2 regions of the Acidovorax sp. GW835-FHT14B10 genome follow, and region 2 is predicted to be linked to the other one. Evidence: riboswitches for the same ligand, from Rfam matches in the RefSeq annotation. Region 2 holds a riboswitch; the other holds the start of a gene.

Region 1 (14,365 bases), on a different contig from region 2:
CGAGGCCGGGCTGTTCAAGAATGCCGGCATCTCTACCGTGGTGTGCGGGCCCGGCAGCATCCAGCAGGCGCACCAGCCGGATGAATACGTGAGCCTCGCGCAACTGGCGCGCTGCGAGGCGTTCATGCAAGGCCTCGCGCGCGCCCGCACGCTGGCCTAGAGACACCGCAACCCGCAAGCGCACGCGGCGCGACGGGCCGCGACGTTGCGTCAGGTCCGCACGCGCCCGTCGCCGGTCAGCATCGACATCTCCACAAAATGCGAGGCCGTGTGGTCCGATGCGCTGAAGGACACCGGAAACCCGGAAATCACCTGCGGGCCCAGGGCTTCGAGGCCTGCAATGAAGCTGTCATGGCTGAGCTTGCCGCCGGCCAGCCCCTGGCGCAGGCCTTCGGTGAAAATGCGGGCCGCCAGATACCCTTCCAGGCTGGAGTAGTTGGCCTGCACCTTGTTGCCGCCCTTCTTGATGGTGTCCAGAAACTCGCGCGTGATCGGACGCGAGGGCTGGTAGGGCGAAGGCACGACCTGCGACACCACCACGCCCGCGCCATCCTTGCCCAGCTCATCGGCCAGCGCCTGCGTGCCCACAAACGACACGTTGTAAAAGGTGCCGCCAAAGCCCGCCTTGCGCGCTGCGCGCACAAAAGCCGCGCTGGCCCCATAGGCCGAAATCTGCACCACCGCGTCGGGCATGGCGGGCACCAGCTTGGCCACCGCCGCCCTCACATCGGAGGAATTGCGCTCCACCGTGGCCGTGGCCACCGGGGCCAGCTTGAGATCGGCCAGGGCCCGGGTCACGCCATCGAGCCCGGCCTTGCCGTAGGCGTCGTTCTGGTAGAACACCGCGATCTTCTTGAGCCCCAGGTTGGTGAGCTGGCGCACGATGAGCGCGGTTTCGTCGTAGTACGACGCGCGCACATGGAAAATCAGGCGGTTGAACGGCTGGCGCAGGGCCTCGGCGCCCGTGAAGGGACCAAAAAACGGCACCTTGGCCTGGGTGAAAATCGGCAGCGCCGCCAGGCTGGTGGGCGTGCCGATATAGCCAAACAGCGCGAACACATCGTCGGCAATGAGCTTTCGGGTGTTTTCGGCGCAGCGGTCGGGCTCGTAGCCGTCGTCCATGGTACGAATTTCCACCATGCGCCGGCCCACGCCGCCCTGGGCATTGAGCCGGTCGAAAAAAAGCTTGGCGCCCCGGTTGAACTGGATGCCCAGCTGTGCCGCGGGGCCCGTGAAGGCGGCCGATTGCCCCAGCACGATGTGCCCTTCACCCTGCGCCCGCGCCAGATTGAAACCGCCCAGCGCTGCGGCGCCCAGGCCCACCGAAAATTGTCTGCGCCCGATGACGGATTGGTTCATGGTGAAATCTCTTTTCTTGTGAATCGAGGGCGATCCCCCCTGCGCTACCGGCACGCAGTCTCCCTGGATCTGGCGCAAGATATGCACGCTTCGATCACCCCCTTCTGCCAGTTTAACGACCACCCACCGTATGCCCCCGCCTTCTACCGCAAATACCCCACAGCCTGCGCCGATACAGGCGCAGGTGCGCGGGGCCTGCCCCCACGACTGCCCCGACACCTGCGCCCTGATCACCACCGTGGAAAACGGCGTGGCCACCCGCGTGCAGGGCAACCCCGATCACCCGCACACCGACGGTGTGCTGTGTGCCAAGGTGTCGCGCTACACCGAGCGCAGCTACCACCCCGAACGCATCCTCACCCCGCTCAAGCGCACCGGCCCCAAGGGCAGCGGGCAGTTTGCCCCGGTGGGCTGGGACGAGGCACTGGCCGACATCGCGCAGCGCCTGCAAAGCATTGCGGCACGCGCCCCCGAAGCCATCCTGCCCTACAGCTACGCCGGCACCATGGGCCTGGTGCAGGGTGAGAGCATGGACCGGCGCTTCTTTCACCGCCTGGGGGCTTCGCAGCTCGACCGCACTATCTGCGCCTCGGCCGGTGCCGAAGCGCTGGTGCAGACCCTGGGTGGCAAGCTGGGCATGAAGGTGGAGTTCTTCGCGGAATCCAGGCTCATTCTCATCTGGGGCAGCAACTCGATTGGCAGCAACCTGCATTTCTGGCGCTACGCCCAGCAGGCCAAGCGCAATGGCGCCCGGCTGGTGTGCATCGACCCGCGCAAGACCGAGACCGCCGACAAATGCCACGAGCACATCCAGCTCCGCCCCGGCACCGATGCCGCGCTGGCCCTGGCGCTGATGCACGAGCTGATCGCCCACGACTGGCTGGACCCCGACTACATCGCCCGCCACACCCTGGGCTGGGAGGCGCTGCGCGAACGCGCCCTGCAATGGCCGCCCGAGCGCGCCGCCGAGGTCTGCGGCGTGCCGGTGGAGCAGATCCGCCAGCTGGCCAAGGACTACGGCACCACCCAGCCCGCCGCCATCCGCCTGAACTACGGCATGCAGCGCGTGCGCGGCGGCGGCAACGCGGTGCGCGCCGTGGCCTGCCTGCCCGCGCTGACGGGCGCCTGGCGCCACCGGGCCGGCGGCATGCTGCTGTCGAGCGCGGGCCAGTTTCCGGTGCAACGCGCCATGTTGCAGCGCCCCGACCTGATGCCGGAGCGCACACCGCGCACGCTCAACATGGTGCGCATCGGTGACGACCTGCTGCGCGCCACCGCACCCGACTTTGGCCCCCGCATCGAGGCCCTGGTGGTCTACAACAGCAACCCCGTGGCCGTGGCGCCCGATTCCGGCAAGGTGGTGCGCGGCTTCGCCCGCGAAGACCTGTTCACCGTGGTGCTGGAGCACTTTCGCACCGACACGGCCGACTACGCGGACTACATCCTGCCCGCCACCACGCAGCTGGAGCACCGGGACGTGCACCTCGCCTACGGGCACACCGACGTGCTGCTCAACCGCCCGGCCATCGCGCCCCAGGGTCAGGCGCGCAGCAATGCGCAGATCTTCCGGGACCTGGCCGCGCGCATGGGCTTCACCGAGCCCTGCTTTGCCGACAGCGACGAGGCCCTGTGCCGCCAGGCCTTTGGCGACGCCGTGGACTACGCGCTGCTCGAAACCCAGGGCTTTGCCACGCTGGCGCTGCCCGATGCACCGTTTGCCGAGGGTGGCTTTCCCACGCCCAGCGGAAAGTGCGAATTCTTCAGCGCCCGCCTGGCCGCGCAGGGCCTGGACGGCCTGCCCGACCACCTGCCCAACCACGAGCTGCAGGGCACATCTGCCCGCTACCCGCTGGCCATGATCTCGCCGCCCGCGCGCAATTTTTTGAATTCCACCTTCGTCAACGTGCAGAGCCTGCGCGCCATCGAAGGCCGCCCCGTGCTGGAGATGCACCCCGATGACGCTGCCGCACGCGGCATTGCCGATGGCGCCGTGGTGCGCGTGTTCAACGACCGCGGCAGCTACCGCTGCCACGCCACCGTCTCGCGCCGCGCGCGGCCCGGCGTGGTCAACGGTCTGGGCGTGTGGTGGCGCAAGCTGGGGCTGGATGGGACGAATGTGAACGAGGTCACCAGCCAGGCCCTGACCGACCTGGGGCGGGCGCCGACGTTCTACGACTGCCTGGTGGAAGTGGAGGTCCACGCCGTGCCGGCCTGACGGCGCGTTGCCTTGTTCGCCTTGAAAATACGCCTGTATTTATAGCTTCCAACGCCTGCCCATCAAGCGTTATCGGCCATTTCACCCTGTATCGGCAGAATTTCCCACGCGAGGGCGGTGCCCGTCCGGGCCGCACTCGAAGGGGCTTTGGACAAAGGCCTTGCGGTCATCCACGCAGGTCCCGAAGACATATTCCGGGTACACGTAGTCCTCGCCGAAGCGCATCAGGTCCAGCGGCAGGGTGCGCGATACCGGCGTGCGCCCCTGCACCGCCTCGGCCATGTACTCTGTCCACACGGGCAGGGCCAGGGTTCCCCCGGTGTGCCGGCCCAGGCTGCGCGGCTGGTCGTAGCCCATCCACACGACAGAGGCCACGCCCGATGAATAGCCGGCGAACCACACATCCCGCGCATCGTTGGAGGTACCGGTCTTGCCGGCCACATCGGGGCGGCCCAGCGCCTTCGCACGCCGGCCGGTGCCGTGCTGCACCACGTCGCGCAGCATGCTGTCCAGCACGAAGGCATTGCGCTCGGACACCACGGTCGCACGGGGCGATGGCGCGTTCGCTGCGTACAGCACCGCGCCGCCGCGCTCGCTCACCTGGTGGATCAGCCGGGGCTGCACCAGGGTGCCGCCGTTGGCAAACACGGCATAGGCCTGCGTCAGCTGCAGCGGCGTGATGGCGCCCGCCCCCAGGGCCAGCGGCAACCGGGGTGGATTGCGTTCGGGCAAGAATCCAAAGCGGGTGGCGAACTCCTGCACGTACTGAACCCCGGCCGCGTCCATCAGGTTGACGGCCACCAGGTTCTTGGAGCGCACCAGGCCGCGCCGTGCGGTGATGAAGCCCTCGTAGTTGCCGCCGTAGTTGCGCGGGCTCCAGGCGGGGCGGCCGCGGGCGGCAGGGGTCACCACACGCTGCGTATCGTCGATCAAGGTGCCCGGGGCATAGCCTTTCTCCAGCGCCGCCGAAAAGATGAACGGCTTGAAGGTCGAGCCCGGCTGGCGAAAGGCCTGCACGGCGTGGTCGAACTGGTTGAAGGCGTAGTCGAAGCCCCCCGTGAGCGCCAGAATGTCGCCGGTTTCCGTGTCCATGGAGACCAGCGCGCCCTCCATGCCCGGCAACTGGCCCAGATCCCACCTTTCACGGGCATCGGCCACGACGCGAATCACCGCGCCCGGCGCAATGCGCCGCCGCGCGGGCGCATCGGGCTTCAGGGCGGCACGCGCGCTGGCGTTGAGCCGGCTGCGCGGTATCCGCACCGGCGTGCCATCGCGCAGCCATGCGGCAATGCCCTCGGCCTCGGACGCCGCATGCACCAGGGCGGCACGCAGTTCCCCGCTGTCGCGGTAGGGCGCCAGCGCGGCGCGCAGGGCGCGGGGGTCAGCGGCCGGCATATCACCCGGAACTGCGCCCTGGATGCGCCCCTCGGGGCCGGCATAGCCACGGGCATCCTGCGCACCCAGAATGCCCGCGCGCAGCGCACGCGTGGCCGCGCGCTGCGCGGGAACGCTGAGGGTGGTGACGACATCCAGGCCCAGCGCATACGCGTCTTCGCCATACTGCTCCAGCACCATCTTGCGGGCCTGTTCCACGGCAAAGGCGGCGGCCGGCTCGATGGAACGGTATTGCGTTCGCAGCGTCAGTGCCTGTGCCCGCGCCTCCTGGTAGGCGGGCGCATCCAGGTAGCCCAGTGCGTGCATGCGCTGCAGGATGTACTGCTGGCGGATGATGGCGCGCTCGCGGTTCACAACGGGGTTGTACGCCGACGGCGCCTTGGGCAGTCCGGCCAGCACGGCGGCTTCGGCCACCGTCAGCTCGTCCAGTGTCTTGTCGAAGTACACCGATGCCGCAGCCGCAAAGCCGTAGGCACGCTCGCCCAGATAGATCTGGTTCATGTACAGCTCCAGGATCTTGTCCTTGCTGTAGGTGGCTTCGAGCTTGTAGGCCAGCAAGATTTCCATGAGCTTGCGGCTGTAGGTTTTGACGCGGCTCAGAAAGAACACCCGCGCCACCTGCATCGTGATGGTGCTGGCACCCTGGACATGCTCCCCCGATACCACATTGCGCAGCGCAGCGCGCGCCAGTCCGGTGAAGTCCACCGCGCCATGCTCATAAAAGCGGGCATCTTCGATGGCCAGCAGCGCCTGGCGCACCTGCAGCGGGATCTGTCCTATCGGCACGAATTCCCGGCGCTCCTCGCCATATTCCGCCAGCAGCGTGCCGTCCCTGGCATAGATGCGCATCGGCAGCATGGGATCGTAGTCGGCCAGGTGGTCCACCTCTGGCAGCTGCTGCCACACCATGTGCAGCACATAGGCCCCGCCCGCGCTGCCTGCCACGGTCAGCCCCAGGAAAAAACCCGCGAGAAACTTCAGGATCGGGTGCTTTTTGGGCGAAGGGGCAGGTGCGGCAACAGGCGACGATGGGTGCATCAGGGGGAACTCTGGCTAGGGCAGGACCCGTGCCATGACGGGCCTGCGGCGCCGCTCCCCCTGTCCTTTTACCTGAGAGTTTCGGCTGCCTGGGCAGCCTGCCCCTTCGGTGGGCCCCCGCCTGCGTTGCGCAGGGCGGCGGCCTCTCTCCAGTCGGCGATGGTCTCCTGCGGTCCGGTTTGCCTGAGCGATGATGGGAGTTTGCGCCTTCGGCGGAGGCGGATCGCGCCCCTCTCTCCCGCAGGATAGGCGCTCACTGTAAATCACCCGCCAAAACCAGCCCCGTTCAAAAGGTCAATATCCAGCCCCCCCGTCCGGTTACAGCGCGGCTGCAAGGATGCGGCGGCTCACGGCGGGCGTGATCTCGCGCTGCTCGCCCAGCTGCACCATGCCATGCGCTTCGAGCTGGGCCACCACGGTGTCCACCACCTCCGCGCCCAGGCCATAGCCCGACAGGCGCGTGGCGATGCCCATGCTTTCAAAGAAGGCGCGCGTGCGCTCGATGGCGGCGGTGATGCGCTCGTCATCCGTGCCGCTGGCGATGCCCCACACGCGCTCGCCATACTGCAGCAGCTTGGCGCGCTTCGGGCCACGGCGCTCATTCAGCAGCGCGGGCAGCACAATCGCCAGCGTGCGGGCATGGTCGATGCCGTGCAGCGCGGTGAGTTCGTGCCCGATCATGTGCGTGGCCCAGTCCTGCGGCACGCCGGCGCCGATCAGGCCATTGAGCGCCATGGTGGCGGCCCACATGAGGTTGGCGCGGTCGTCGTACACAGGCTCGGGTGCGGTCAGCAAGCGCGGGCCGATCTCGATCAGCGTCTGCAAAATGCCCTCGGCAAAGCGGTCCTGCACGGGTGCGTTGACCGGATAGGTCAGGTACTGCTCCACCGTGTGCACGAAAGCGTCGACCACGCCGTTGGCCAGTTGCTGCGGCGGCAGCGTGTAGGTCTTGGTGGGGTCGAGCACCGAGAACCTGGGGTAGCTGTGCACGCTGCTGAAGGACAGCTTGGCCCCCTTGCCCCGGTGCGTGATCACGCCGCCGTTGTTCATCTCCGAGCCCGTGGCGGGCAGCGTGAGCACGGCGCCAAACGGCACGGCCCGCGTGATGTTGCGGCCGCGCTTTTCGAGGATGGCCCAGGCATCGCCCTCAAAGTGCACGGCAGCGGCGATGAACTTGGTGGCATCGATCACCGAACCACCCCCCACGGCCAGCAGAAAGTCGAACCCGCCGGCGCGGGTCTGCTCGACGGCCTGCATCGAAGTTTCGAAGCTCGGGTTGGGTTCGATGCCGCGGAAGGTGGCGTGCTGCCGTTCGCCCAGCGCGGCGCGCACTTCGGCCAGCGTGCCGGTCTTTTCGGCACTGGCGCCGCCCACCAGGATCAGCACCTTGGCCGCTGCGGGCACCAGCTTCGCCAGGTCGGCGATGCGGCCCTGGCCGAAAACGATGTGGGTGGGGTTGTGGAAGTCGAAATTCAGCATGGCAATGGGGGGGGTTGGCGCACCACCGTGCCCCTTGCCGCACCGGATGGCCCGGCAGGCGGCAGGAACGCAGGGCAGTGATGGGAAAAAACCGCCAGGCCAGCAAGCCCGGTGGACGGACTGCCCATTGTCCGCGCGAAGCCGCCTGCACCCCTGTCGCCCCGGACAAAACCCTTGCGCCCACCGGTCTGCCCTGCCGCATGGGCCAAAAGTCAGGTTCTGAAAAATGACGCCACCACTCATCCCCCCTCAGGCGATGCAATCGCCTGGTCGATGGCACCGAAGATGCTGGCGCCGTCCTTGCCCTTGACCTCGATGCGGATAGTGTCGCCAAACTTCATGAACTCGGTGGAAGGCTTGCCGTCCTGGATGGTCTCGATGCAGCGCTTTTCGGCGATGCAGCTGTAGCCCTTGGGCCATTCGGTGCGGCCGTCTTGCTCCACGCCCTGGTTGCTGACGGTGCCGCTGCCCACGATGGAGCCCGCCCGCACATTGCGCGTCTTGGCGATGTGCGCGATGAGTTGGCCGAAGTGGAAGGTCATCTCGGGGCCGGCGTCGCACATGCCGACCTTGCGGCCATTCCAGGTGGACTGCACGGTCAGGTGCAGGCGACCGTGGTCCCAGGCATCGCCCAGTTCGTCCAGCGTCACGGCCACGGGACCGAAGGCGGTGGCGGGCTTCGCTTGGAAGAAGCCAAAACCCTTGGCCAGCTCGGCCGGAATCAGGTTGCGCAGGCTCACGTCGTTGGCAATCATCACCAGGCGAATGCCGTCCAGCGCCTGGTTGGCGTTGGTGCCCATCTTCACGTCGCCGGTGATGACGGCGATCTCGGCCTCGAAATCGATGCCCATGGCCTCGCTGGGCACCACCACGTCGTCGCAGGGTCCAATGAAATCATCGCTGCCGCCCTGGTACATCAGCGGATCGGTGTAGAAGCTCTCTGGAACCTCGGAGTTGCGGGCTTTTCGAACCAGTTCAACGTGGTTGATGTAGGCCGAACCGTCAGCCCACTGGTAGGCACGCGGCAGCGGGGCCATGCACCGGGCGGGGTCAAAGGGGAAGGCGTGGCGCGCGCGGCCGTTGTTGAGCTGGTCGTACAGGTCCTGCAGCTGGGGCGACAGGAAGCCCCAGTCGTCCAGCACCTGCTGCAGCTTGCTGGCAATGCCGGTCGCATAATGGGCCGTGCCCAGGTCGCGGGAGACGACGACCAGTTGGCCGTCGCGCGAGCCGTCTTTGTAGGTGGCAAGTTTCATGGGGAACAGAACCTTCGTCTCAACAGAAATGGCGGAAATGGCGCAAACCCCACAAGATTACGCGGGGTTCCATGGATTCAACTGAACAAAATTCGCAAATTTTTGGTGGGAATGAATAAAGAAGAACGTGCCGGCACCCCGTCCGTGGAGGTCGGCTTTCTGCTGCAGGAAGCGCGGAGCCAGGCCACCCGGCTGCCGCACCACCTGGGCGCGGTCCGCGCCTGACGCCTGCAGGAACCCCGCCATGCCACGCCGGCCACTCCTTGTATTGACCGCCCTGGTGCTGGCGCTGCACTGGCTGGTGCTGCAGGGCATGCCCATGGCCTGGGACAGCAGCCCGTCCCTCCCCCCCGCCGCACAGGTTTTCAGCACACGCAGCATTGCCCCCACGCCGCCGGCCGCGGCGCCCACCGCACCGCCTGCACCTCCCGCGCCTGCCCGCCCCGCGGCGGTGCGCAAGAAACCCGCCGCCCCCCCGGCGACGCAGCACGCAGCGAAGGCAGCCACCGAGCTCCCCCCCACGCCTTCGGCGCCGCCCGACAACCCCGGCGAAGTCCCACCGCCCGACGCGGTGGTAGACACCGCGGGCACGCCGACATCCGAAATGCCCGATGCCGATGCCGTGGCCACCGCCCCTGCGCCCGACGCCAGCACGCCGGCCATTCCATCGCCCACGGTCCCCGACAATCCCCTGGGCGCCGGCGTGGACATCAGCCCTCCCGGCAGCGCCACAGGCCCGGCGGCCGACGCCACCAGCTTCGCCGTGCGCCTGCCCGCGCCGGTGCGCCTGGCCTTTGATGTCAGCGGGCAGGCCAAAAAATTCAACTACAGCGCCAGCGCCGAGCTGTTCTGGCAGCACGACGGCAGCCGCTACGAAGCCCGCCAGGAGATCAGCGCCTTTCTGCTGGGCACCCGCTCCCAGGGCAGTGTGGGTCAGATCACCGCGCAGGGGCTGCAGCCCGAGCGCTTTGCCGACCGCTCGCGCAGCGAACAGGCTGCCCATTTTGACCATGCCCAGGGCCGCATCACCTTCAGCGCCAACACCCCGCAGGCGGCCGTGGGGCCCGGCGCGCAAGACCGCCTGAGCGTGTTCATCCAGCTCGGTGCCATGCTGGCAGCCGACCCGGGGCGGTTCGTGCCGGGCACCCAGGTCACCCTGACCACCGCCAGTGCCCGCAGCGCCGACCGGTGGACCTTCTCGATCGAGGGGCAGGAAACGCTGGACCTGCCCGCCGGCCCCCTGCTGGCCTGGAAGCTGCAGCGCCTGCCGCGCCGCGATTACGACCAGAAGGCCGAACTGTGGCTGGCCCCCGACCTGGGCTACATGCCCGTGCGCATCCGCCTGACCCAGGCCAATGGCGACTTTGCCGACCTGCGCCTGCGCAACAGCGGCCCGCCCTGATCGCCCAGGTGTTCCCAGGTGTTGCTTGCCGGTGCCCCGGTGGCAATTCATCCCCACAAACCCGACGCAGGCCGTTTTTCGTGAAATACTGCAAAGCATCAGGTACCGGGAGCCTTGGGACTTGAACTCTGACCGCCCGCTGTCATCTGATTCCTATATCGACTGGGGGAACGCCATGCACATGCTCTACGACTCTGACTCCTTTGTGGTGGTCCACATGCTGCCCGACGCCGTGGAGCAAAAAGAGGGCCCACTGAACGACACTGCACCGCCAAAGCCCCAACTGGCCCGCCACGGCTTTGAAATTGTGGACAAGCGATCGGGCAAGGAGGTGTATCTGGACGGATCCTGGGCCGAAATGTTCCAGCAGCAAATCCTGGCCTGGCAACGCGACACCCCGACCCAGGAGGAGGTGGAAGACGCCCTGGACCGCTACGCCGGTCTGGCGCAGAACCCGGTCGTCGTGCACTGACAGGGGCACCCCCTGAGGGGTTCGTCCCCTCCGCGTTCGCTTCGCGGGCAGGGGGATGGCGCTCTCGCTGCGGAGCGGCCCTTGATTGGCGTCCCCGGCCTTGGGGCGCGCCAGTTTTACTGGCCGGTCATCGTTTTCGCCCCTCTGGCGGGTAGATCCGCCGGTACAGGGGCTCCACCAGCATCAGCACCGCGATCAGGCGGCACACCTGAAACGCCGTCACCACCGGCACACCGAGCTGCAGCACCTTGGCGGTGATGGCCATTTCGGTGATGCCGCCGGGCGAGGTGCCCAGCAGCAGGGTCACCCAGGGCAGTCCGGTGGCCCAGGCCAGCGCCCCGGCGAACAGCGCGCACACCCCCATCAGCACCAGCGTGCCCAGCACCACCGATACCAGCCAGCGCGGGGCGGTGCGCAGAAAATCGGCCCGAAAGCGCACGCCCAGGCTCACGCCGATCACCAACTGCGCTGCGTTGACCAGCCACTGGGGCACGGCCGACAGTGTCAGGCCCGCCATGGCCAACCCCATCGACACCACCAGCGCACCCATGAACCAGGGGTTGGCGCGGCCCAGCCGCTCCATGGCCAGCGCACCGGCCCCGGTAAGTAACGCCAGCAGCGCCAGGCCGGGCCAGCTCACCAGGCGCACGGTGGGCGGCAGGATGTCGAGGCCCTGCAGACCGCTCCACTGCAGCGCAAACGGAATCGTCACGGTGACGATCAGCAGGCGCAGGCTGTGGCTGGCGGCCACGAGGTCGGTGCGGGCGTTTTCGCGCTCGGCCAGCAGCGTCATCTCGGAGGCCGCGCCGATGGCCCCCGAAAAATAGCTGGTGGCCCGCAGCATCGACGCCGGCACGCCATGCATGCGCGGCGCATGCAGCCGGTACAGCCAGGCGCCAAACAGCCAGCCCAGCAGCAGCGCCCACACGATGCCGAGCACAATGGCCCACCACAGGCTGGCCACCAGTGCCACCACTTGCGGCGTGAAATAAAGACCCAGCGCAGCGCCGATGGCCCATTGCCCGGTGTTGCGCAGCGGCGCCCAGCTTTCGGTGGGCGCACCGCCCATGGACAGCAGCGAGATGACCAGGAGCGGGCCGATCATCCAGGGCAGCGGGGTGTGCAGCGCCACGCAGGCGGCGGCTGCGGCCCAGGCCAGGGCCAGGGTCGTTGCTACACGGGCGATAAAAAGCAGGTGCCTACGCATACCAGCCTGCCAGTATCCTGCGGCCACAGCCTTGCCAGCGTCTCGCCTGCCCATGCCTTGGGGCATGGCGGGCGTCGCCCTTTGCGAGGACATGGATGGTCAAATCAGGCCCACGCGATGATCCATCAAGCGCAAGCAGCTATTATTTTTAAAGTATCAATGCCCGGGCGCTGGCACTCTGCGCCGGGCCGCCATCTCGTTGCCCATGGCCTCCAGGGCCGGTGCGGCCAGCAGGGCCTGCGCCGCGGGGTAGGCCAGGGTTTCTTCATCCGCAATATGGCGGTCGTAGCGGCCGATGAAGTGGTCGAACGCCACGCCATCGGCCTCGCTGAATCCGGCCTGCCGGCCATCGACCAGGGCCTGCAGCGCAAGGCGTGCGGCAGCCCAGTCGGCGGCCATGCAGCAGTGGTCGTGCTGCAGGCGCCGCACCAGCGCCGCCACGTCGGGGCTGCCTTGCGCCAGCAGCAGGGGAAACACGTGCAGCTCTTCGTCTTCATGGTGCAGCGGCGCCGCGATGTCGAAGTAGCGCAGCACGTCGCGCGCGGCCTGCTGGGCGGGTATATCCGCCCCATGTTCGGGCACATGGGCGCGCAGCCGCTGCAGCAGCGCCAGCGTGCGCTGCACGCGCTCGTGGCAGGCCTCCAGCATGGCAAAGGGCTGCTCGAACCCCACGGAGGGCGCATTGAAACCGGGCAAGGCCGACGAGGATGTCGCCATGGCCACGGCTACCCGAAGCGCACCGGCTGCCCCTGCCGGTCAAACGGAATGTAGGCGCCATGCGCGCCGCCCTTGATGGCATCGACCATGCGCTGCAGGGGCGCCTCGGCATCGGCGCTGCTGGGGGCCTGGTTCAAGGTGCCCGACAGCGCCGCTGCGAACACCATCGCCCAGTCGTGGCCGGGGGCCGTGAACTGGCGCGCCTCGTCCACCAGCGCGGCAAACGAGGGCAGCTCTTGCGGTGTCTTGTCCACACACATCAATGGCACCAGGGCGCCGCCCTGCCCGGCTTCAAAGCGCGCGCGCTGGGCGGGGGTGGCGTCGTCGGGCAATTCAACCGCCGCAAACACAAACAACAGGCGCTGGGGTTCGGGCTGCAGGCGCGCGGCCTGCAGCAGATCGTCGAAGCTGGAAATGTCCATGGAAAATCTCGCAATGAAAGAAGTTGACCGGCGTCAGAACCCGGGCACCACGCCCCGGTTCGGGTCCAGTGTGCTGACGTAGGCGCTCGCCAGGGGCCGCGCACGCGCCGCTTTGCGCGACAGCACGGTGCCGATGCTGATGAAGCACAGGGCCTGCTCCGAAGCCGCCAGCTGAAACAGCGCGCGCAGACTGGTCGCCTTCAGGGCCTTGCCGCTGGTCAGTGCCGAGCCATAGCCCTGTGCGGTAGCCGTCAGCAGCATATTCTGTACAGCGCAGCCGGCGGACACCAGCCGCTCGGCCGCATCGATTTCGGGGTCGCCACGCTCGCCATCCACCACCACCAGCATCAATACCGGGGCCCGGTAGGCCTTTTCGCGCGCCTGCGCGCACTGCTCGGACGTGGCGCAGGGGTCGCGCTCCAGCAGCGCCTGCGCAAACACCTCGGCCAATGGGGCACGCGCTGCCTCGGGCACCAGCACAAAGCGCCAGGGCAGCAGCTGGCCATGGTCGGGCGCATGGGCCGCCGCATTCAGGATGGCGGCCAGCTCGGCAGGCCCGGGGCCTGGCGCGCCCAGGCGCTTGGGCAGGATGGTCTGGCGGGACTGGATCAGCGCTGCAGCCATGGCCACCACCGCGGCCTCGTCCGATGCGGCAGCGGGCGCAGCCAGGGGCAAAGGAATATCGGTCATATCCTGACTCTGGATTCAGCCCGGGCGTCCATCGGCACGCAGACAACCGTACCAGCGGCCCAGCCGCAGCCCCCAGACGCCCATGGTTGCGGCCCACAGGCCGGCGGCCAAGGGCAGCAGCCAGGGCCATGGCAGGCCGGCAACACCCGGCACGGCCGCCGTGATGCGCAGCACCGCCGCCGCCTGCAAACACCAGAAGAGCGACCAGGCAATGCGGTCGGCCACCAGGGCGCGGCCACTGTGCCCGCAGGATACGCGCGTGACCATGGCCAGCATCAGCGAAGCGAGGCAGCCCATGGTGAGCGCATGCAAGGCCCCCAGGCCCAGCACCCCGATACCCCGCGTGCCCACCAGCCACTGCGACAGCCCACCCAGCAAAAACGCAATGCCCAGCCACAGAAAACCGATGTGCAACATGGCCAGCAGCTTGTTCTTCAGGCTTTGCACCAGTCCCCATACCCAGGCCAGCCAGACCAGCACGCCGCCCACGGCCAGCTGCAGCGTGCCATGCACCAGCAGCCATGTCGTGCCCGCCGCGCCGGACGGCACGCCCGCCAGTTCCAGCCATGCCGCCAGCACCTGCAGTGCCGCCGCCGCCAGCATCAGCCACAGCACCCAGAACGGGCGCCAGACCTCCACCATGGGCATGGCACTGGAGGTGAAAAACGGAATCATGCGGTGCGCCACCGTGACGTAGACCACCACCACAAAACCCC
Region 2 (14,365 bases):
CGTACATGCTGGAGATCACGGCCGGCAGCACCTGGGCCGTGCAGATGTTGGAGGTGGCCTTTTCGCGGCGGATGTGCTGCTCGCGCGTCTGCAGGGCCAGGCGGTAGGCGGGCTTGCCATGCACGTCCACGCTCACGCCGACCAGGCGGCCGGGCAGGGAGCGCTTGAACTCGTCGCGGCAGGCCATGTAGGCGGCGTGCGGGCCACCGGCACCCATGGGCATGCCAAAGCGTTGCGTGGTGCCCACCACGATGTCGGCGCCCCATTCACCGGGCGGGGTGATCAGCGTGAGGGCCAGCAGGTCGGCGGCTGCGATGAAGGCGGCCTGTTTGGCATGGGCTTTTTCCACGTCGGCGCGCAGGTCGTCGATGCGGCCGCTGGTGGCGGGGTACTGGGCCAGCACGGCGAAATAGTCGCCATCGAGCGCGGCATTCCACTCCTCGGCCGAGTTGGCCAGACGCACCTCGATGCCCAGCGGTTTGGCGCGGGTCTGGATCACCTCGATGGTCTGCGGGTGCGCGTCACCGGCCACCACGAACACGTTGCTCTTGGATTTGACCGAGCGCTTGGCCAGCGTCATGGCCTCGGCGGCGGCCGTGGCCTCGTCGAGCATGGAGGCGTTGGCGATCGGCATGGCCGTGAGGTCGCAGACCATGGTCTGGAAATTGACCAGGGCTTCCATGCGGCCCTGCGAAATCTCCGCCTGGTAGGGCGTGTAGGCCGTGTACCAGGCGGGGTTTTCCAGGATGTTGCGCAGGATGACGCCGGGAATGTGCGTGTCGTAATAACCCTGGCCGATGAAGCTCTTCAAGACCTTGTTTTTGGATGCAATCGCCTTGAGTTCGGCCAGCGCAGCGCTTTCCGTGACCGGCAGCGGCAGGTCCATGGCGCGGCTGCGGGCAATGGAGCGCGGCACGATGGAGTCGATGAGGGCGCGGCGCGAGGCCTCGCCGATCACCGACAGCATGTGCGCTTCGTCGGCCGCGTCGATACCGATGTGGCGGGGCAGGAATTCGGTGGCGTTTTCAAGCGCGCCGAGCGGCAGGGCGGATTGCATCAACATGGGGCAGTCTCGAAGAAGGAAACAGGGTCAGGCGTTCTTGGCGAACTCGGTGTAGTCGGTTTCGCTGAGCAACGCGTCGAGCTGGCTGGCATCGCTGAGCTTGACCTTGAAGAACCAGCCCGCATTGAGCGGGTCGGAGTTGGCCAGCGAGGGGTCGGCACGCAGGGCTTCGTTCACTTCGACGATCTCGCCCGAGACCGGCATGTACACATCGGCCGCGGCTTTGACCGACTCGACCACGCCCGCCACGTCGCCCTGGGCAAACGTGGTGCCCACGGCGGGCAGGTCGACAAACACCACATCGCCCAGGGCATCCTGGGCATGCACGGTGATACCGACCACGGCCGAATTCGTGTCGGCGGCGTTGATCCATTCGTGGTCTTTGGAGAATTTGACGGTCATGGGAAAGCTCCTCAAGCAACTAAAAAAAGAAAGGAATCTGCAATGTAAGCGGATTAGCGAAGCCAGCGGCTACATGCCAAACTGCGGCCTTCGCTCTGTGCGCGGGCGCATACCAGTGCCACCGCGCAAGGGCCGCCCCGCCGCGCTGGAGGCGTCCCCCTTCCAGGGGGAAGGCGCCGCAGGTGACTCAGGGGGTAGGTCATTCCGTCAGCCGCGGAAGTAATTGGCAGGCACAAAAGGCATGGCGCGCACTTCCATGGGCACGGCCTTGCCGCGCACCATGGCATTCACCCGCGTGCCGATGGCGGCAAAGGCGGGAGCCACATAGCCCATGGCCACGGGTTCGTTCACCGTGGGGCCCAGCAGGCCGCTGGTCACTTCGCCAATCTTCTGGCCGTCGGTGCTCTGCAACTCGGTGTGCTCGCGCACGGGCACGCGCTCCAGCGCGACCAGGCCGACGCGTTTGCGCGCGAGGCTGGCGGGGTTGTCGAGCTGCGCCAGCACCTTGTCGGCCCCTGGGAAGCCGCCCGCGCGCGCGCCGCCGGTGCGGCGCACCTTCTGGATGGCCCAGTTGAGTGCCGCTTCGGGCGGGGTGGTGGTGGTGTCGAGGTCGTTGCCGTACAGGCACAGGCCGGCTTCCAGGCGCAGCGAGTTGCGCGCGCCCAGGCCGATGGGCTTGACTTCGGGCTGGGCCAGCAGGGCGCGTGCCAGGGTCTCGGCCTGGGCGGCGGGCACCGAGATCTCGAAGCCGTCTTCACCCGTGTAGCCGCTGCGGGTCACGAAGCAGTCGCAGCCTGCGATGGAAAAATCGCCACCCGTCATGAACACCAGCTTTTCAATGCCCGGAGCCAGGCGCGACAGGGCGGTGACGGCCTGGGGGCCCTGCAGCGCCAGGAGCGCGTGGTCGGGCATGGGCACGACGTCGCAGCGCTGACCGATGCGGGCCTGGATGTGCGCCATGTCACCCACCTTGCAGGCGCCGTTGACGATGACAAAGAGTTCGTTGTCGGCCACGCGGAAGAACATCAGGTCGTCGATGATGCCGCCCTCGTCGTTGAGCAGCAGGCCGTAGCGCTGCTTGCCCACGGGCAGGTCGATCACATCGACGGGCACCAGGCTCTCGAACGCGGCGGCGGCATCGGGGCCGACGAGCTTCAGCTGGCCCATGTGCGATACATCGAACAGCCCGGCGGCCTGGCGTGTGTGCAGGTGCTCGGCCATCAGGCCTGCAGGGTACTGCACGGGCATGGAATAGCTGGCAAACGGCACCATGCGGGCGCCCAGTTCAATGTGCAGGGCGTTCAGGGGCGTGGCGAGCAGGGCGGTGGCAGGTGCGGACATAAGAGCTCCAGGGCAAATGGGGGGCGTGGCACGAATGCCACGCGATTTGCCCTGCTGTCCGCTTTACCTGAGAGATTCACCGCGGCGCCCTGGCTGGCCGCGCGGCTTGCTCCTTCGGTGGATGGCCTGCACCTGCAGTGCGGACATCTCTCTCCAGCAAGGGAACGCCCGCATCGCTGCGGGCGGCTGCCAGTCCTTTTGCCTGAGCGTTCGGCTGCTGCCTGCGCCTTCGGCGGCCCTTTTGCATGGTGCTGCGGGGCTCTCTCCTGACAATCGGGCGATTCTACCGTTACTTGGCGTACACCAGATCGCGCAGGAACAGCGAAAGCGAGGGCATGTAAGTGATGACCATCAGGCATACCAGGATCACGCCGACGAACGGCAGCAGATGCTTGACGATGCGGTCCAGCGAGATGCGCGCCACCGTGCAGGCCGCAAACAGGTTCACGCCAAAGGGCGGCGTGATCATGCCCAAAGCGAGGTTCACCACCATGATCAGGCCGAAGTGCACCGGGTCCACGCCGAAGTGCATGGCCACGGGTGCCAGGATGGGCGCCAGCACGATGATGGCCGCGCTGGTCTCGATGAACATGCCGATCAAGAACAGCGCGGCGTTCACGCCCAGTAAGAACAGGGCAGGGGATTGCAGCACCGCCTCCAGCCAGCGGCCAATGGCATCGGGCACGCCGGCGCGCGTGATGAGGAAGGCAAACAGCCCGGCGTTGGCAATGATGAACATGATCACCGCCGACGAGAGGGCCGACTTGCGCAGGATGGCGAAGAGGTCCGCCAGGCGGATCTCGCGGTAGATCACCACGCCCACCACCAGCGCATAGAACACGGCCACGGCCGAGGCCTCGGTGGGCGTGAACACGCCGCCATAGATGCCGCCCAGGATGATCACGGGCATCAGCAGCGCCCAGCCGGCTTGCAGCGTGGCACGGCCCATGGGCATGCGGCCGTCGCCATCGTTCTTGCCCCAGCCCTTCCACTTGCAGTACCCCCACACGAAAAGCATCAGTGCGGTACTGATCAGCAGGCCGGGGCCAAAGCCGGCGATGAACAGCTCGCCAATCGACACCTCGGCACTCACGCCGTACAGGATGAGCGGAATGGAAGGCGGGATGATCACGCCCAGCTCGGCGCTGGTGGCCTGCAGGGCGGCCGCGTAGCTGGTGGGGTAGCCGTGCTTGATGAGCGCCGGGACCAGGATGGCGCCAATGGCGAACGTGGTGGCCACCGACGAGCCCGACACGGCGGCAAAGATCATGCAGGTGAGCACGCAGGTCATGGGCAGGCCACCCTGCACGCCGCCCACGATGCTCTTGGCGAATTCGACCAGGCGGCGCGAGATGCCGCCGGTTTCCATGAGGTTGCCCGCCAGGATGAAGAAGGGAATGGCGGCCAGCGGAAACTTGTTGATCGAGGCGAACATCTCCTTGACGGAAATGAGCATGTTCGCGTTGGACGCCTGGATGCCCAGGATGGACGCAAGGCCGATGGAAACGGCCACGGAAACGGTGAGTGCAAAGCACAGCACCATGGTGGAAATCATCACGGCGCTCATTGGGCTGTCTCCAGTTCCATGCGCAGGGGGTCGATGAGGTTGCCGATGATGCCGACGACGCAGAAAAGGCCGCCCACCGGCATGGCCAGATAGGCCCAGAACATCGAAACCGACTCCAGCCCGGCCATGCTCTGCACGCCGCCGCGCTGGGCGTAGTCCCAACCCCACCAGACGATGACGCCGATCAGTGCCAGCGCGGCCAGCGCCACCACCCAGTCGAGCACGCGGCGAATGCGTGGCGGGCTCCAGCGGTACAGCACGTCCACGCTCACCATCGCCCCCTGGCGGAAGGCCGCGGGGATGGCCAGAAACACCATCCAGATCAGGCTGAAGCGGATCAGCACCTCGGTCCATTCGGCGGGCTGCTCGAACACGAAGCGCATCAAAATCTGGAACATACCCAGCGTGGACGCCACGGCCAGCATGGCGCAGGCGGCCAGCATGGCGCTGAACGTGGTCCAGCGCTCAAAGGTTAGAAAAGTATTTTTCATGAATGAAAACGCCCGCTGGCGCAATGCCGGCGGGCGTTAATAGCTATTGAAAATAGAGCGGCAAGAAGATTATTTGTAATTGCGGATCTTGTCGAGCGCGGCCTTGCCGAACTGTTTTTCAAATTCGGCGTTGACCGGGGCCAGCGTCGCCACGAACTTGGCCTTGTCGATGGTGTCGATCACCGTCATGCCCTTGGCGCGCAGGTCGGCCACGCCCTTGGCATCGTCCTCGTCCACGCGGGCGCGGTTGGCCTTGGTGCCTTCCTTGGCGGCATCCAGAAAGGCCTGCTTGTCGGCGGCGCTGAGTTTGTCAAAAGCCGCCTTGTTCATCACGAAGATGCAGGGCGAATACACATGGCCGGTGAGTGTGAGATGCTTTTGCACCTGGTCGAACTTGGCCGAGATGATGACGGGCAGCGGGTTCTCCTGCCCGTCCACGGTGCCTTGCTGCAGGGCCGTGAACACCTCGGGAAACGCCATGGGCGTGGTGATGATGCCAAAGCCCTTGTAGGCGGCGATGTGCACCGGGTTCTCCATGGTGCGCATCTTCAGGCCCTTGAGGTCGCCCGGCTCCTTCACGTCGCGCTTGCTGTTGGTCATGTGGCGAAAGCCGTTTTCGGCCCAGGCCAGTGCCTTGAAGCCCTTGGCGTCGAACTTGGTCAGCAGGTCCTGGCCGATGGGGCCGTCGAGCACCGCGCGCGCATGGGCCTTGTCGCGGAACAGGAAAGGCACGTCCAGAATCTTGGTTTCGGGGACAAAGTTGGGCACCGGGCCGGTGGAGCTGAAGGCCAGTTCCTGCGTGCCCAGTTGCACGGCTTCAATCGACTCGCGCTCGCCGCCCAGGGCGCCGTTGTAGAAGGTCTGCACCTTGTAGCGGCCGCCCGTGCGCTTTTCCACTTCTTTGGCGAAGGTGTCGATGGCCACGCCCTGGTGCGAGTTCTGCGCCACCGAAATGCTGATGCGCATGGTGGTCTGCGCGGCGGCGCTGGCCATGAAGCCAAGGGCAAGGCCGAGGCCAACGACGAGTCGGGTCAATTGCATGGTGTCTCCTGAAGGGGAAATGTTGGCGTGCTGCTTGCGCTGCAGGTTGCGGCGCAGACAAGCGCTGCAGCCTGCCAAAAATTATGGCGCTGCAACACCTGGCTGGGCATCGGGGTTTGTGCGGGTCAGCGTGCTGATCCGCGGCGCGCGGGGCTGATGGCAGGGCGCCGGGGTCGCGTGCGCGACAGTGCCATGCGGGTGGACTGGGGGGAAGCTGCTTGCCAAGTGCCCCGTGCGGGCGGTAACCCGCCGGGGCCTTGTCAGTTTGTGCACTCCGGTAAGAGCGCCTTGATGCAAACAAGTATGCCGCCGGGGTAGTGGATGGTTCTTCTGAATTTGCGATGATTTTCGAAATTTGCAGAAAAATATTCTGAAAAATTCAAATTTAGAAAATAATACGATGCATGGACCGTCTTGACAGAAAAATTCTCTCCGTTTTGCAGGCCAACGCCCGCGCCAGCCTGCAGGAGATCGGCCAGGCCGTGGGCCTGAGCCCCTCGCCATGCTGGGGGCGCATCAAAAAAATGGAGGAGGCCGGTGTGATCGAGGGCTACACCGTGCGCCTCAATCCGCGCGCGCTCGATCTGTCCGACACGGTGCTGGTGATGGTCACGCTCGACAGCCATTCCGACAACACGCTGGAAAAATTTGGTGAAACCCTGGCCAGCATTCCCGAGGTGATCGAGGCGCACCTGGTGTCGGGCGACTACGACTACCTGCTGCGCGTGGTGGTGAAAGACACGCGCGACTACGAGCGCCTGCTGCGCGAGAAGCTCTACAAGATCAAGGGCATACGCCACAGCCGCTCCAGCTTTGTGTTGCGCACGCTGAAAAAGGCGGATCTGCCCCTGGGGGTGTAATTTCGGGGTTTATGAATAAAAGCAGCAGCCATTGCTTGCTGGGTAAGCGCTGGCAGCTGTCAAATCAGCCGTCAACCTCGGTGCGAAAGCGTCCCAAGGCTGTCGACAATGCCGCCTCCACGCGCAGCGCAGCGCCCATGGGGGCCGAGGACAGCGGCGAGGCCACGTAGGCCACCATGTTGGCGACTTCTTCTCGCTGCGCCGCGCGGCCGAGGGTGGACGAGGGGTGGTTGTGCTGGACGAAAGCCACGCCGGTTTCCTCCAGCGTCTGGCCGGGCAGCACGCTGTTGACGGCCGGCTCTGACGCAATGAACACCGCACGGCCCCAGTTGCGCTCCCGCATCTGCGGCATGCAGGCGCGCGACCTGCGCAGCCCCGGTGCCTGGGCATCATCCTGCAGCCCGCGCCGCTGGTGGCCGCCGACCTGCGCGCACGGCGTCGGGTCCCGGTGCTGTCGGGTTATGCGCCGCTGTCGCTGCCGGTGCATCCGCTGACGGCACCGGGGCGGCTGCGCGCCCAGAAGCTGCAGCGCTTTGTGGACTGTGTGGTGGAGGTGCTGGGGATCGATTGATCGTGCGCGCTGCACGCCGCCGCGGGAATTCAGCCCAGCAGCAGCGCGTCGTCGGCCAGCTTTTCGCCGCGCACCTTCTCGAACATGTGCAGCAGATCGGGCACGTCCAGGCGCTTGCGTTCTTCGCCCGACACATCCAGCACCACCTGGCCCTGGTGCAGCATCACGGTGCGCTCGCCCACATCCAGGGCCTGGCGCATGCTGTGCGTGACCATCATGGTGGTGAGTTTGCTTTCGGCCACGATGCGCTCGGTCAGGCGCAGCACGAAGTCGGCGGTGCGTGGGTCGAGCGCGGCGGTGTGCTCGTCGAGCAGCAGGATGCGGGACGGCTGCAGCGCTGCCATGAGCAGGCTCACCGCCTGGCGCTGGCCGCCCGAGAGCAGGCCGATGCGGTCGGTGAGGCGGTTCTCCAGCCCCAGGCCCAGCGTGGCCAGGCGTTCGCGAAAGCCTTCGCGCATCGATGCCTTGACGGCGCGGCCGAGGCCCCGGAAGGTGCCGCGGCGCTGCGCCAGTGCCATGTTTTCCTCGATGGTGAGGTCTTCGCAGGTGCCGGCCATCGGGTCCTGGAACACGCGGGCCACGCGCTCGGCGCGGGCCCACACGGGCATGCGCGTGACATCCACGCCGTCGATGGCGATGCGGCCGCTGTCCACCGACTGGTCGCCCGAGATGGCGTTGAGAAAAGTGGATTTCCCGGCGCCGTTGGAGCCGATGACGGTGACGAACTGGCCGGCCGGAATGTCCAGCGACATGCCGCGCAGGGCGCGCGTTTCGATCGGCGTGCCGGGGTTGAAGGTGATTTCGAGGTGTTGGGCGCTCAGCATGGGGCTCTTTCGGTGCGCGGGTTCAGGACGGCTTGCGCTTGGCGAACTTGCGCTTGAGCTGCGGAATCACCAGCGCCACGGCCACCAGCACGGCGGTGACCAGGTTCAGATCCTGCGCCTTGAGGCCGATGAAGTCGCTGTTGAGGGCCAGCGCAATGAAGAAGCGGTAGGCAATGGCGCCGATGACCACGGCCAGCGTGGCATAGACCAGGCGGCGCGAGGGCAGGATGCTCTCGCCCACGATCACGGCGGCCAGGCCGATCACGATGGTGCCGATGCCCATGGAAATGTCCGAGCCGCCCTGCGTCTGCGCAAACAGCGCGCCGGCCAGGCCCACCAGGCCGTTGGAAACCGCCATGCCCAGCAGCAGCATGGCGCCGGTGTTCACGCCCTGGGCGCGGGCCATGCGGGCATTCGAGCCAGTGGCGCGGATGGCCAGGCCCCGTTCGGTGGCAAAAAACCAGTCCAGCAGCAGCTTGGCGGCCAGCACGATGACGACGAGGATCAGCGGGCGCGCGATGTAGTCTTCCATGCCTTCGGGCTGCAGCAGCACGAACAGCGTAGGGTCGTTGATGAGGGGCACGTTCGGGCCGCCCATGATGCGCAGGTTGATCGAGTACAGCGCAATCATCATCAGGATGCTGGCCAGCAGGTCCATGATCTTGAGCCTGACGTTGAGCCAGCCGGTGATCAGCCCGGCCACGGCGCCTGCCGCGGTGGCGGCCAGCGTGGCAAGCCAGGCGTTGGTGCCGGTGGAGATCAAAATGGCGCAGACGGCGCCGCCCAGCGGGAAGCTGCCATCCACTGTGAGATCAGGAAAGCGCAGCAGCCTGAACGAGATGAACACGCCCAGCGCCACCAGGCTGAAGATCAGGCCGATTTCGACGGCACCGAGCAGGGAAAAGAAGGACATGGGGCAGCGGGGCGAGGGATTGAAAAACAAAGCAGGAGCCACGCGGGGCATGGCTCCTGCCGGAGGGGCCGGGCGGTAGCCCGGCCCTGCAGCGCCGGTAGCGCTTATTGCACGATTTGTGCGGCCGACTTGACCAGTGCGTCAGACAGCTTCACGCCCTGCTTTTCGGCAGCGCCGGGGTTCACGAACAGCTCCATCTTGGTGCTGATCTCGGGCTTGATGTCGCCGGGCTTTTCCCCCTTGAGGATGCGCACCACCATGCGGCCGGTCTGCTCGCCCAGGTCGCGGTAGTTGATGCCGAAGGCGGCGATCGCGCCACGCTTGACGCTGTCGGTGTCCGACGCCACCAGCGGGATCTTGGCCTCCTGGCCCACCTTCACCAGCGCTTCGTAGGCCGACACCACATTGTTGTCGGTGCTGGTGTAGATCACATCGACCTTGCCGATCAGGCTGCGCGCGGCGCTGCTGACGTCCACCGAGCGGGGCGCTGCGGCCTCGACCAGCGCCATCCCCAGCTTGGGCAGCAAGGTCTGCAGCTGCTTGACCACGACGACCGAGTTGGCTTCGCCAGGGTTGTAGACCACGCCCACGCGCTTGGCACCGGGCACCACCTGCTTGACCAGGTCCATCTGCTTGTCCAGCGCCAGCAGGTCGGACACGCCGGTCACGTTGGTGTGCGACGGCTCCCAGTTCTTCACCAGCTTGGCGGCGACGGGGTCGGTCACCGCGGAGAACACGACGGGCACCGTCTTGGTCGAGGCAATCACGGCCTGGGCCGAGGGCGTGGCAATCGCCACGATGGCATCGGGCTTGTCACCGACGAACTTGCGGGCGATCTGCGCTGCGGTGCCGGTGTTGCCCTGGGCGCTCTGGTATTGCCACTTGAGGTTCTTGCCGGCTTCGAAGCCGGCGTCCTTGAGGGCCGCCTGCACGCCGTCGCGCACGGAGTCGAGGGCGGGGTGTTCGACGATGGCGGTCACTGCGACGGATTTTTGCTGGGCGCTGGCAGGTGCCACGGCGGCCACGGCCAGGGCCAAGGCGCCCAGGGACATCCAGGGCAATTGCTTCATGTTCATCTTCGCGGTCTTTCTGATGGGGGATGGATACCACCGGCCTGGGCAGGCTGCTTTGGGGCCAGCCGGCAAGTTTACTGCGCTGGGGCTGGTTGCCGACTGGCGGGGCCCGCCGTCCCGCGCGAGGGCCGGGTTTTCAGCAGCGCAGGGCTGGAATATTCATGAAAAAGGCCTGCAATGCAGGCCCGTAAAGCATCATGCGCTATTGATTTTGATAGCTTACATGCCAGAGTAGTTGGGGCCGCCGCCGCCTTCGGGTGTGACCCAGACGATGTTCTGCGTCGGGTCCTTGATGTCGCAGGTCTTGCAGTGCACGCAGTTTTGCGCGTTGATCTGCAGGCGCTGCGCGCTGCCGCCCTGGGCTTCGTCGGGCACAAACTCGTACACGCCAGCCGGGCAGTAGCGGGCTTCGGGGCCGGCGTATTTGGCCAGGTTGATGTTCACCGGCACGCTCGCATCCTTGAGCGTCAGGTGCGCCGGCTGGTTCTCGGCGTGGTTGGTGTTGCTCACGAACACGCTGGAGAGGCGGTCGAAGGTGATCTTGCCATCGGGCTTGGGATAGACGATGGGCTTGCACTCGGCTGCGGGCTTCAGATAGGCGTGGTCGGGCTTGTCGCGGTGCAGCGTCCATGGGATGTGGCCCTTGAGCGCGAACTGCTCGATACCGTTCATCACCGTGGCCACCGTCAGGCCCTTCTTGAACCAGGCCTTGAAGTTGCGCGCCTTGTTCAGCTCGGTGTAGAGCCAGCTGGCCTCAAAGGCCTGGGGGTAGGCGGTGAGTTCGTCGTGCTGGCGTCCTGCGGTGATGGCGTCGTAGGCCGCCTCGGCGGCCAGCATGCCGGTCTTGATGGCGGCGTGGCTGCCCTTGATGCGGCTGACGTTGAGGTAACCGGCATCGCAACCCACCAGCGCACCACCCGGGAACACGGTCTTGGGCAGGCTCATCAGACCACCGGCCGTGATGGCGCGCGCGCCGTAGCTGATGCGCTTGGCCGGCTTGATGCCCTTGGATTCGTCGCCTTCCAGGTAGTAACGGATGTTGGCGTGCGTCTTCCAGCGCTGGAATTCCTCGAACGGGCTCAGGTACGGGTTGGCGTAGTCCAGGCCGGTGATGAAGCCCAGCGTGACCTTGTTGTCTTCCATGTGGTACAGGAAGGCGCCGCCATAGGTGCTGTTGTCCATGGGCCAGCCGGCCGTGTGCAGCACGAAGCCGGGCTGGTGGCGGGCGGGATCGATTTCCCACAGTTCCTTGATGCCCAGGCCGTAGGTCTGCGGGTCGCTTTCCGCATCAAGCTTGAAGCGGGCAATGACCTGCTTGCCCAGATGGCCGCGCGCGCCCTCGGCGAAGATGGTGTACTTGGCGTGCAGCTCCATGCCCAGCTGGAAGTCGCCCGTGGGCTCGCCTTCCTTGCTCACGCCCATGTTGCCCGTGGCCACGCCCTTGACGCTGCCGTTGTCGTTGTAGAGCACTTCGGCGGCGGCAAAGCCGGGGAAGATCTCCACGCCCAGGTTCTCGGCCTGCTGGGCCAGCCAGCGCGTGACGTTGCCGAGGCTGACGATGTAGTTGCCGTGGTTCTGAAAGCAGCCTGGCAGCAGGAAGTTGGGGGTGCGGAACGACGATTTCTCGCCCAGGAACACCATGGCATCGTCGGTGACGGGCTGGTTCAGCGGGGCACCCTTTTCCTTCCAGTCGGGGATCAGTTCGCTGAGCGCCTTGGGGTCCATGATGGCGCCCGACAGGATGTGCGCGCCCGGCTCGGAGCCTTTTTCGAGCACCACGACCGACACATCCTGGCCTTTTTCGGCGGCGAGCTGCTTGAGCCGGATGGCGGTGGACAGGCCGGCGGGGCCGCCGCCCACCACGACCACGTCGTATTCCATGGCTTCGCGGGGACCATACTGGGCAAGGATTTCCTGGTTTGTCATGGGTGTCTCGTCGGGCATTTGATAATGAAGGAATGTTCTACAGGCCGTGCCGCACGGCACTGTCTGGCCAGCGACTGATTGTATTCATGCGAACACGCACAATCGGACGCGCATATTTCCTCTGTTTCTGATTTGTGGAGAAACTCTCAATGGCTTACAGCATCGATTTGTCCGGCCGCGTGGCTCTGGTGACGGGCGCATCCAGCGGCCTGGGGGCCCAGTTTGCGCGCACCCTGGCCCGTGCGGGCGCCGGGGTGGTGCTGGCCAGCCGCCGGCTGGAAAAACTGAAGGAACTGCGCGCCCGCATCGAAGGCGAAGGGGGCGACGCCCATGTGGTTGAGCTCGATGTGACCGACCACGCTTCCATCAAGGCCGCAGTGGCCCATGCCGAGACGGAAATGGGCTCCATCGACATCCTGGTCAACAACTCGGGCGTGAGCACCACGCAGCGCATCCAGGATGTGACACCCGACGATTACGACTTCATCTTCGACACCAACGTCAAGGGTGCGTTCTTTGTGGCGCAAGAGGTGGGCAAGCGCATGCTGGCGCGCTCGCGCGGCGCGGCGCCGGGCAGCTTCACGGGCGGGCGCATCATCAACATCGCCTCGATGGCCGGGCTCAAGGTGCTGCCGCAGATCGGCGCCTACTGCATGAGCAAGGCCGCCGTGGTGCAGATGACCCGCGCCATGGCGCTGGAGTGGGGGCGTTTCGGTATCAACGTGAATGCCATCTGCCCGGGCTATATCGATACCGAGCTCAACCACCACCATTGGGACACCGAGCAGGGCCAGAAGCTCATCGCCATGCTGCCGCGCAAGCGCGTGGGGCAGCCGCAGGACCTGGATGCCCTCATCGTGATGCTGGCCAGCGACCAGAGCCACTTTGTCAATGGCGCGGTGATTGCCGCCGACGACGGTTTTGCGGTATGAAGATTGAAATCCCCGAGGCCAAGAAGCTGGTTTTTGAAATGCGCTTTCCCGTGCGCTGGGGCGACATGGACGCCATGGGCCATGTCAACAACACCGTTTACTTTCGCTACCTGGAGACGGCGCGCATCGAGTGGATGGTGTCGGTGGGCTGCAACCCCGACCCGAAGGGCCAGGGCCCGGTGATCGTCAATGCGTTCTGCAACTTCTACCGGCAGCTGGAATACCCGGCCGATGTGCTGCTCAAGCTGTATGTGAGCGACCCGGCGCGCACCACGTTCGAGACCTGGGGCACGATGGAGCGGGTGGACCAGCCCGGTGTGGTCTGCGCCGCCGGTGGCGCCACGACCATCTGGGTGGATTTCCCGCAGCAGAAGGCCGCACCCTTGCCCGACTGGCTGCGCGCATTGGTCTCGGCGGACTGAAGCTTGGGTGAAATAAGGCTCAAGTGCTTATGAATTAAGTGCTTGAAGCTATCAAATAAGTAGTAATCCTGCGGGGCCTGACTTTTATTTCTGCCTGGGCACCCGCCCCATCAGATAGAACTCTGGGTTGGGCTGCATGTCCGCAAAGCTGGCCATGCGGTTGGAGAGGCCAAAGAACGCCGTGATGGCGGCAATGTCCCAGATGTCCTCGTCATCCAGGCCGTGCGCGTGCAGGGCGGTGAAGTCGGCGTCTTCCACCTCGTGCGCGCGCTGGCAGACCTTCATGGCGAAGTCGAGCATGGCGCGCTGGCGCGGCGTGATGTCCGCCTTGCGGTGGTTCACGGCCACCTGGTCGGCCACGAAGGGTTTCTTTTCGTAGATGCGCAGGATGGCGCCATGCGCCACCACGCAGTACAGGCACTGGTTGGCCGCGCTGGTGGCGGTGACGATCATTTCGCGCTCGCCCTTGGTCAGGCTGCCTTCTTCCTTGAGCATGAGCGCATCGTGGTAGGCAAAAAACGCCCGCCATTCGGCCGGGCGGCGCGCAAACGCCAGGAACACATTGGGAATGAATCCGGCTTTTTCCTGCACTTCCAGGATGCGTGCGCGGATGTCTTCGGGCAGGGTGCTCAGGTCGGGAAAAGGGTAGCGGCTCATGCGGTCTCCTGTGTGTGGTGTTGTCTGGCGGGTTGACGGTAGGACAGCAGTGTGGCCCGGATTACGGATGCCATTGGGTGGCACGCACCGGACTCTGTGATGGCGCGGCCGTGTTGCCTGCCAGAGCGTACGACAGGCGGGTGGCGGCAGCGACCACGGTCTGGGCGAGGGCTTCGAGTTTATTGGCGGGCAGGCGCGACGCCGGGCCCGAAATGCACACCGATCCCATCAATCGCCAATGCATGCCGAACACCGGGGCCGACACCGTGGCCACGCCCTGTT

The links. A riboswitch is a leader RNA that binds a small molecule or an ion and turns the genes downstream of it on or off. The one in region 2 is predicted to bind glycine.
Region 1: another riboswitch for glycine. It lies ahead of AC1Q5S_RS15350 (penicillin-binding protein 1A); the one in region 2 lies ahead of gcvT (glycine cleavage system aminomethyltransferase GcvT).

What each region holds. Positions count from the first base shown of each region.
Region 1 covers NZ_JBXAGC010000020.1:3,746-18,110, forward strand. Annotated here, with positions in the region: gene argE (acetylornithine deacetylase) at 1-160, shown strand, start outside; gene AC1Q5S_RS15340 (ABC transporter substrate-binding protein) at 211-1,359, opposite strand; gene AC1Q5S_RS15345 (molybdopterin-containing oxidoreductase family protein) at 1,490-3,574, shown strand; gene AC1Q5S_RS15350 (penicillin-binding protein 1A) at 3,656-6,007, opposite strand; glycine riboswitch at 6,068-6,160, opposite strand; glycine riboswitch at 6,168-6,258, opposite strand; gene AC1Q5S_RS15355 (iron-containing alcohol dehydrogenase) at 6,326-7,486, opposite strand; gene AC1Q5S_RS15360 (fumarylacetoacetate hydrolase family protein) at 7,726-8,739, opposite strand; gene AC1Q5S_RS15365 (DUF3108 domain-containing protein) at 8,984-10,141, shown strand; gene AC1Q5S_RS15370 (BTH_I0359 family protein) at 10,317-10,613, shown strand; gene AC1Q5S_RS15375 (AbrB family transcriptional regulator) at 10,741-11,820, opposite strand; gene AC1Q5S_RS15380 (hemerythrin domain-containing protein) at 11,977-12,537, opposite strand; gene AC1Q5S_RS15385 (ribonucleotide reductase subunit alpha) at 12,546-12,959, opposite strand; gene AC1Q5S_RS15390 (nitroreductase family protein) at 12,993-13,649, opposite strand; gene AC1Q5S_RS15395 (NnrS family protein) at 13,665-14,365, opposite strand, start outside.
Region 2 covers NZ_JBXAGC010000033.1:26,363-40,727, reverse strand. Annotated here, with positions in the region: gene gcvP (aminomethyl-transferring glycine dehydrogenase) at 1-1,063, opposite strand, end outside; gene gcvH (glycine cleavage system protein GcvH) at 1,091-1,465, opposite strand; gene gcvT (glycine cleavage system aminomethyltransferase GcvT) at 1,673-2,806, opposite strand; glycine riboswitch at 2,851-2,973, opposite strand; glycine riboswitch at 2,987-3,085, opposite strand; gene AC1Q5S_RS19450 (TRAP transporter large permease) at 3,096-4,373, opposite strand; gene AC1Q5S_RS19445 (TRAP transporter small permease) at 4,370-4,864, opposite strand; gene AC1Q5S_RS19440 (TRAP transporter substrate-binding protein) at 4,934-5,905, opposite strand; gene AC1Q5S_RS19435 (Lrp/AsnC family transcriptional regulator) at 6,310-6,765, shown strand; gene AC1Q5S_RS19430 (hypothetical protein) at 6,830-7,117, opposite strand; gene AC1Q5S_RS19425 (hypothetical protein) at 7,178-7,336, shown strand; gene AC1Q5S_RS19420 (ABC transporter ATP-binding protein) at 7,366-8,160, opposite strand; gene AC1Q5S_RS19415 (ABC transporter permease) at 8,183-9,073, opposite strand; gene AC1Q5S_RS19410 (ABC transporter substrate-binding protein) at 9,178-10,143, opposite strand; gene AC1Q5S_RS19405 (electron transfer flavoprotein-ubiquinone oxidoreductase) at 10,366-12,072, opposite strand; gene AC1Q5S_RS19400 (SDR family oxidoreductase) at 12,222-13,004, shown strand; gene AC1Q5S_RS19395 (acyl-CoA thioesterase) at 13,001-13,426, shown strand; gene AC1Q5S_RS19390 (peroxidase-related enzyme) at 13,511-14,083, opposite strand; gene AC1Q5S_RS19385 (IclR family transcriptional regulator) at 14,145-14,365, opposite strand, start outside.